2 regions of the Streptomyces sp. NPDC058279 genome follow, and region 1 is predicted to be linked to the other one. Evidence: riboswitches for the same ligand, from Rfam matches in the RefSeq annotation. Region 1 holds a riboswitch; the other holds the start of a gene.
The links. Region 1 has a riboswitch for S-adenosylmethionine ahead of ACFVXJ_RS05435 (aminotransferase class V-fold PLP-dependent enzyme). Riboswitches for the same ligand answer to the same signal wherever they lie in the genome.
Positions count from the first base shown of each region.

Region 2: it holds a riboswitch for S-adenosylmethionine, as region 1 does, so the genes downstream of both, thrC (threonine synthase) here and ACFVXJ_RS05435 (aminotransferase class V-fold PLP-dependent enzyme) in region 1, are expected to answer to the same signal.

Region 1 is NZ_JBHVYA010000002.1:149,229-153,255, reverse strand. It holds gene ACFVXJ_RS05445 (cytochrome bc complex cytochrome b subunit) at 1-867, shown strand, start outside; gene trpD (anthranilate phosphoribosyltransferase) at 1,046-2,110, shown strand; SAM riboswitch class IV at 2,294-2,410, shown strand; gene ACFVXJ_RS05435 (aminotransferase class V-fold PLP-dependent enzyme) at 2,624-4,027, shown strand, end outside.
Region 2 is NZ_JBHVYA010000010.1:123,972-127,998, forward strand. It holds gene ACFVXJ_RS20530 (glucosyl-3-phosphoglycerate synthase) at 1-896, opposite strand, end outside; SAM riboswitch class I at 1,115-1,273, shown strand; gene thrC (threonine synthase) at 1,291-2,586, shown strand; gene ACFVXJ_RS20540 (MoaD/ThiS family protein) at 2,628-2,906, shown strand; gene ACFVXJ_RS20545 (cold-shock protein) at 3,305-3,511, shown strand; gene groL (chaperonin GroEL) at 3,836-4,027, shown strand, end outside.

The DNA of each region.
Region 1 (4,027 bases):
GGCATGCCGCTGCTGCCGGTCTACATGGCCAAGGCCGGAGGCTTCTTCTTCCTGGTCTTCGGTGTCATCGCGGCCATCGCGGCGCTCGCCTCGATCAACCCGATCTGGGCGATCGGCCCGTACCGCCCGGACCACGTGTCCACCGGCGCGCAGCCCGACTGGTACATGGGTATGCCGGAAGGCCTGATCCGTGCCATGCCGGGCTGGGAGATCAACCTGTGGGGCCACACCCTCGTCCTGGGCGTGTTCATCCCGCTGCTGCTCTTCCCGCTGGTGCTGGGCGCGATCGCGGTGTGGCCGTTCATCGAGTCCTGGGTCACCGGGGACAAGCGTGAGCACCACCTGCTGGACCGCCCGCGCAACGTCCCGACCCGCACGGCCTTCGGTGTCGCCTGGATCGCGGAGTACATCGTCCTGCTGATCGGCGGTGGAAACGACATGTTCGCGCAGTACTTCCACCTCTCGATCAACAACATCACCTGGTTCGTCCGGATCGGCTTCTTCGTCGTCCCGGTCCTGGCCTTCATCGCCGCCAAGCGGATCTGCCTCGGCCTCCAGCGTCGGGACCACGACAAGGTGCTGCACGGTCGCGAGACCGGCATCATCAAGCGGCTCCCGCACGGTGAGTTCGTCGAGATCCACGAGCCGCTGCCGCAGGCCAAGCTGCACACGCTCACCTCGCACGAGCAGTACCGGCCGGTCGAACTCGGCCCGACGGTGGACGAGAACGGCGTGGAGCGCAAGCCCAAGGCCACGCAGAAGCTCCGCGCGAAGCTGAGCAAGGGCTTCTACGCGGAGAACAACCAGATTCCGAAGCCCACGGTGGAGGAGTACAAGGAGATCCAGAGCGGCCACGGCCACCACTGATCCCCGCATGACCGCTTGAGGGATTGATTCAGGTCAATCCCGGTGTCGCCACGGTGAGAGCCCCGTCCAGGGTCTGGACGGGGCTCTTCGCCGTCCGCCCCCGCTGGATAGGCTGAGGGCCTTCCCATTCGACGTGGGCGGCGATTTACGGGGCGGCCCACTAGCGCAGGAGCGGACCATGAACGTTGCGACCCCGGCAGGCGGCGACAGCGTGGCGGCCCGCGGATGGCCGGGCGTACTCGACGCCCTGCTGACCGGCCGGGACCTGAGCGCCGACGACACGGCCTGGGCCATGGACCGGATCATGCGCGGGGAAGCCACCGACGCCCAGATCGCCGGCTTCGCGGTCGCCCTGCGGGCCAAGGGGGAGACGGTCGCCGAGATCAACGGCCTGGTGCGGGCCATGTACGCCCATGCCAACCTGATCGAGGTCCCGGGCCGCACCGTGGACATCGTCGGCACCGGCGGCGACGGGGCCAAAACGGTGAACATCTCCACGATGTCCGCGATCGTGGTGGCCGGTACGGGCGCCAAGGTCGTCAAGCACGGCAACCGGGCCGCCTCCTCCGCGAGCGGGGCCTCCGACGTCCTGGAGAAGCTCGGCGTCAACCTCGACCTCAGCCCGGCGCGGGTGGTGGAGGTCGCGGAACAGGCCGGTGTCACCTTCTGCTTCGCGGTGAAGTTCCACCCCGCGCTGCGGCACGTGGCCGCGGCCCGCAAGGAACTGGGCATCCGCACCACCTTCAACTTCCTTGGCCCGCTGACCAATCCGGCGCGGGTCAGGGCGCAGGCGACCGGTGTGGCGGACGCCCGGGTGGCCCCCATCGTGGCGGGCGTGCTCGCCGAACGCGGCTCCTCGGCCCTGGTCTTCCGCGGCGACGACGGCCTCGACGAACTGACGACGACGGCCACCTCCCGGGTGTGGTGGGTGCGCGACGGCGCGGTGACGGAGCAGCCCTTCGACCCGCGTGACGTCGGCATCGACCTCGTGGACGTGTCGGCGCTGCGGGGCGAGGACGCCTCGTACAACGCCGATGTGGCGCGCAGGCTGCTGGCGGGCGAGACGGGGCCCGTGCGGGACGCGGTGCTGCTGAACTCGGCGGCCGCCCTCGTGGCGCTCGACCCGGGCAGCGGCTCCCTGGAGGAGCAGATCGCGACGGGCATCGCCCGTGCGGCCGAGGCCATCGACTCGGGCGCGGCCCGGGCGGCGCTGGAGCGCTGGGTGGCGGCGAGCAACGCGTAGTCCGTGGCCGGGCGGTGCGTAGGCCCTGGCCGGGCGGGTGCGCGGGGCTCATCCGGGCCCGGGTACGGCGGCCGGAGGCCGCTGCGGCCCGGCGACGCGAGAACGGCGTGAAAGAACCGACCCCGGTCCAGCATGCGGACCGGGGTCTTGCGCGTGGGGGATCTTGTGGCAGGATGCTGACCAGGTCACGAGTGACAGCGTTTTGGCCCCGGCTCGCTGTCCGGCAACCCTCCTTCCGTGGCGGGGTGCCCCGGGTGATGACCAGGCCGTAGGCAGTGAGGTCTACGGCAAGCGCGGATCCCTCGACACCAGGGATCCTGGTCCTCGAGGAGCGTTTTCCGTGAGCAAGCGAATGCGATAGGGCGTCTCCGCCCCTTCTTCACCCCTCGGAACAGGGCCGCTTCCGCGTACCCGGACCCCGAGGCATCCCCGTACCCCGGTCGGTCGCCGAGCCGTACCCGCGTACGGGCAGACACCGAAGCCATTCCGCCCTGCCTGCCGGGAGATACCGCCATGTCCGCATCCCTGAACGCCACCGCCGAGCACGCTTCCGCCGAGCACGCTTCCGTCGACGCGGTGTGCGCCGACACCGCGTGTGTCGAGCCGCTGCCCGTCCTCGGTCGGGACGTCACCGTCCCGCTCGTCACCGGCGGCGAGGTCAGCTACGCGGCCCTCGACTACGCGGCCAGCGCGCCGGCGCTCCAGCGGGTGTGGGACGACGTGGCCGCGTACGCCCCGTACTACGGCAGCGTGCACCGCGGCGCCGGGTACCTCTCGCAGCTCTCCACCGACCTGTTCGAGCAGAGCCGGGTCACGGTCGCGGAGTTCCTGGACTGCCGCCCCGCCGACCAGGTGATCTTCACCCGGTCCACGACCGACTCGCTGAACCTGCTCGCCGCCGCGCTCCCCGCGGACTGCCGGGTGTTCGTCTTCGAGACCGAGCACCACGCCTCGCTGCTGCCCTGGGGCAACGCGCGGGTCACCTACCTCAACGCGCCGCGCACCCCCGACGAGGCGGTCGCCACGTTGGAGCGGGCGCTGGCCGGACGGGACCCCTACGGCCCGGCGCTGGTGTGCGTCACCGGCGCGTCCAACGTCACGGGTGAACTGTGGCCGGTGCGGGAACTCGCCGCGGCGGCGCACGCCCACGGCGCGCGGATCGTGCTGGACGCCGCCCAACTGGCGCCGCACCACCCCGTCTCGGTGAGAGAACTGGACGTGGACTGGGTCGCCTTCTCCGGGCACAAGTTGTACGCGCCGTTCGGCTCGGGCGTGCTGGCGGGGCGGGCCGACTGGCTCCAGGAGGCGGAGCCGTACCTGGCCGGCGGCGGCGCCTCGCGGAAGGTGGCCCGGCGCGAGGACGGCGGCGTGGACGTCGAGTGGCACACCACCGCCGCCCGCCACGAGGCCGGCTCCCCGAACGTCATCGGCGTCTACTCCATCGCCTCCGCCTGCCGGGCGCTGACGGAGGCGGGCTTCGAGGGCCTCGTCGCCCGGGAGCGGCAGCTGATCGCGAAGGTCCGCGAGGGTCTGGCGGAGGTCCCGGAGGTCCGGGTGCTTTCCCTGTTCGGGGACGAGGCGCCGCGGGTCGGCGTCATCTCGTTCGTGGTGGACGGCTGGAACAGCTCCCACTTCGCCGCCGCGCTGTCCGCCGAGTACGGGATCGGCGTCCGCGACGGCCTTTTCTGCGCCCACCCGCTGGTGCGGACGCTGCTGGGCAGCGAGCCGCAGGCCCAGGGCGAATGCGGAGCGCCGGAGGCGGCGCCGGGGGAGCGGTCGCTCAACGCGATCCGCGTCAGCTTCGGCGCCGGCACCCCCGACGAGCACGTGGACCGCTTCGTCCGCGCGGTGCGGGAGCTGGTCGCGGACGGCGCGAAGTGGAACTACCGCACGGAAGAAGGCCGCTGCGTGCCGGTT
Region 2 (4,027 bases), on a different contig from region 1:
TCGGTGTCCACGGCGTGCGTGCGCGGCACGAAGCCCTCCGGGCCCCGCTCGAACTGGGTCAGCGCGGGGCGGACCAGGTGCCCGCGCGAGAGCCGCAGCTGCGCCGTGCGGTAGATCGCCGCGGCCATCCGGCCGAGCGCCTGCCCGTCCTGGTGGCGGTGCAGCCGTACGCCGACGTCGACCTGCGCCAGCGCGTCCAGTCCGACCGTGTGCAGCGCGTCGACCAGCAGCCCCAGCTCCACGCCGTAGCCGACCGGGAAGGGGAGACGTTCCAGCAGGGAGCGCCGTACGGCGTACTCGCCGCCCAGCGGCTGGACGAAGCCGGCCAGCTGTGGCCAGTGCAGGTTCAGCAGGGGCCGGGCCACCAGCTCGGTGACGCGGCCGCCCTGTCCGGGCGCGTCGCCGAGCGGCCGGTCGTACATCGCCTTGACGAAGTGCACGTCCGGCTCGGTCAGCAGCGGCCCGAGGATGCCGGACACGAAGACGGAGGAGAAGTCCCGCAGGTCGGCGTCCACGAAGCAGACGATGTCGCCGGTGGTCGCGAGCAGCGAGCGCCACAGCACCTCGCCCTTGCCGGGCACCGCCGGGAGCCGCGGCAGGATCTCGTCGCGGTGCACCACCCGCGCGCCGGCCTTCGCGGCGACCTCGGCCGTACGGTCGCCCGACCCGGAATCGACCACGACCAGCTCGTCCACCAAGGGGACCGGCAGCCCCTCGATCAGATCGCGGCGGATCACCTCGACGATCGCGCCGACCGTGGCCTCCTCGTCGAGCGCGGGCAGCACCACGCTGACCGTCGCTCCCGACGCGCGCTTGCGGTCGAGCAGCTGGTCGAGCGGTCGGTCGGCGGCGGACCAGGAGCGGTCGGCCAGCCAGCGCTCCACCTCTTCCAGCACTTGGGGACTCCAGGGGATCGGTGACGGGACGGTGATCGGGCGGGTGGATCGGCAGGCGGTTTTCGGGCGAAATGTGATCCATCTCGCCGTTCGGACAGCTGTCTCAACCACCCGGGCCTTCGGTTACAGTCTTGAACAACGCGAAGGACCACGGCATGCCGGGGTCCTCGTGCACAAACGCCCGGACGCGCCATAGAGCGCGCGGCCCGGTGCCATACCGCTCATCCAGAGGGGCAGAGGGACACGGCCCGTTGAAGCCCCGGCAACCCTCCAGTCGGTTCTCGCGATCGCTCATCACGGCGACGTCAGCGAGGTCCCCGGCTAGGGAAGGTGCCAATTCCGTCTCATGGCGAAGTGCGCCATGGGGAAGATGAGGAGAAAGGGCCTCGCCATCATGGCTGCACAGACTGTCGCCACCTCTGCCGAATCCACCGGCACCTCTGTCGATCTCGGACCCGCCACCGGCCTTTCGTGTCGTGAGTGCGGTACCCGCTTCGAGCTCGGCCCGATCTTCGCCTGCGTCGAGTGTTTCGGACCGCTGGAAGTCGCCTACGACCTGCCCGCCGGTGACCCCGAGGCCCTGCGCGCCGCGATCGAGGCCGGTCCCGACAACATCTGGCGGTACGCCCCGCTGCTGCCCGTCCCCGCGGACGTGGCCGCCAAGCCGAACCTGAACCCGGGCTTCACGAAGCTCGTGGACGCGGCCAACCTGGCCAAGGAGCTCGGCGTCACCGGCAAGCTCTACGTCAAGGACGACTCCGGCAACCCGACGCACTCCTTCAAGGACCGTGTCGTGGCCATCGCCGTCGAGGCCGCCCGCGCCTTCGGCTACACCACCCTCTCCTGCTCCTCCACGGGCAACCTGGCCGGCGCCGTCGGCGCCGCGGCCGCCCGCGCCGGCTTCCGGTCCTGCGTGTTCATCCCGCACGACCTGGAGCAGGGCAAGGTCGTGATGGCCGGTGTCTACGGTGGCGACCTCGTCGGCATCGAGGGCAACTACGACGACGTCAACCGCTTCTGCTCCGAGCTCATCGGCGACCCGCTGGGCGAGGGCTGGGGCTTCGTCAACGTCAACCTGCGTCCGTACTACGGCGAGGGTTCCAAGACGCTCGCGTACGAGATCTGCGAGCAGCTCGGCTGGCGGCTGCCGGACCAGATCGTGATCCCCATCGCGTCCGGCTCGCAGCTGACGAAGATCGACAAGGGGCTCCAGGAGCTGATCAAGCTCGGCCTGGTCGAGGACAAGCCGTACAAGATCTTCGGCGCGCAGGCCGAGGGCTGCTCGCCCGTGTCGACCGCCTTCAAGGCCGGTCACGACGTGGTGCGCCCGCAGAAGCCGAACACGATCGCCAAGTCGCTGGCGATCGGCAACCCGGCGGACGGCCCGTACGTCCTGGACATCGCGCGCCGCACCGGCGGTTACGTCGAGGACGTCAACGACGAGCAGGTCGTCGAGGCCATCAAGATCCTCGCGCGGGCCGAGGGCATCTTCGCCGAGACCGCCGGCGGTGTGACCGTCGGCGTGACGAAGAAGCTCATCGAGAACGGGCAGCTCGACCCCTCGCTGACCACGGTCGTCCTCAACACCGGTGACGGCCTCAAGACCCTGGAGGCGGTGGCCTCGGACAGCGGCCAGACCGCCACCATCCGCCCCAGCCTGGACGCGTTCCGCGCCGCCGGCCTGGCCTGAGGCCCGACCCACCCCCCTGTTCCCGGAAAGGCAGTAGCGCCATGAGCGTCAACGTCCGCATCCCCACCATCCTGCGCACCTACACCGGCGGCCAGGCCGAGGTCCCCGCCGAGGGCACGACCCTCTCCGAGGTCATCGAGTCCCTGGAGAAGAACCACCCGGGCATCTCCGCCCGCGTCCTGGACGACCAGGGCAAGCTGCGCCGCTTCGTGAACGTCTACGTCAACGACGACGACGTGCGCTTCGAGGGCGGCCTGCAGACGGCGACGCCGGACGGCGCGGGAGTCTCGATCATCCCCGCCGTGGCGGGCGGCTGCTGACCACCGGACCGGCGATACCAGACGTCACAGAATTGCCCCCTCCGCTAAAAGCGGAGGGGGCAATTCTGGTTGATTGGGCGCGGTAGGGTTGGGGAAGTCCCCTCCGCTGTTCTTGCCCGCCGCATATGAGCGGGCCACCGGATGGTTGACATTGAGTCAACATGCGAGCCTGGTATGGGCCTTTGGTGCCGGATGTCGGGCCCGAGTTGCCCGGGAATATGCCTAAATTTCGCTTGATTTCCCCATTCCTTCTTGTCCGGAATTCTCGTCGGAATGACCTGTTGCAGACAGCACCGGTGCGGATACATTCAGCCGCGGTCGAGGCGTTCCGGCGCAAGTTCTGACCCGGGTCCGCGAAGTGCGGTCCTGCGCAAGGGCCAGTAATAGGGGAGTTAGGCATGGCTCAGGGCACCGTCAAGTGGTTCAACGCGGAGAAGGGCTACGGCTTCATCGCGGTCGACGGTGGTGCGGATGTGTTCGTCCACTACAGCGCCATCCAGATGGACGGGTACCGCACCCTTGAAGAGGGTCAGCGGGTCGAGTTCGAGATCTCGCAGGGCCAGAAGGGTCCTCAGGCGGACATGGTCAAGCTCGCACTCGGCTGACCCGGCGCGATCGACCACCGACGCAACAGGTCTCAGGACCACACACGCACGAGGGGCCCACATCCCGGACACGGGATGTGGGCCCCTCGTGCGTCCCCGACCGGGGACTTCGCCCGGCGTTGCCCGAAGCCGCTTGCACTCGACGGGGTCGAGTGCTAATCATTGGCGTTAGCACTCTCCAGTCGAGAGTGCTACTGAAACGAGGACCGGGTCGGTGAGGCCCGAGGGTCCGGCGGGAAGGAACCGTCGGGCTCGCAGGCCGTCCGTCGCGGGCGCGGGCGCGGTCCAGGAGCAATCCACCCCAGTCCTGGAGGACCACTTCAGATGGCCAAGATCATTTCGTTCAACGAGGAGGCCCGGCGCGGTCTCGAGCGTGGCATGAACCAGCTCGCCGACGCCGTCAAGGTCACCCTTGGCCCCAAGGGTCGCAACGTCGTCCTTGAGAAGAAGTGGGGCGCCCCCACGATCACCAACGATGGTGTCTCCATCGCCAAGGAGATCGAGCTCGAGGACCCG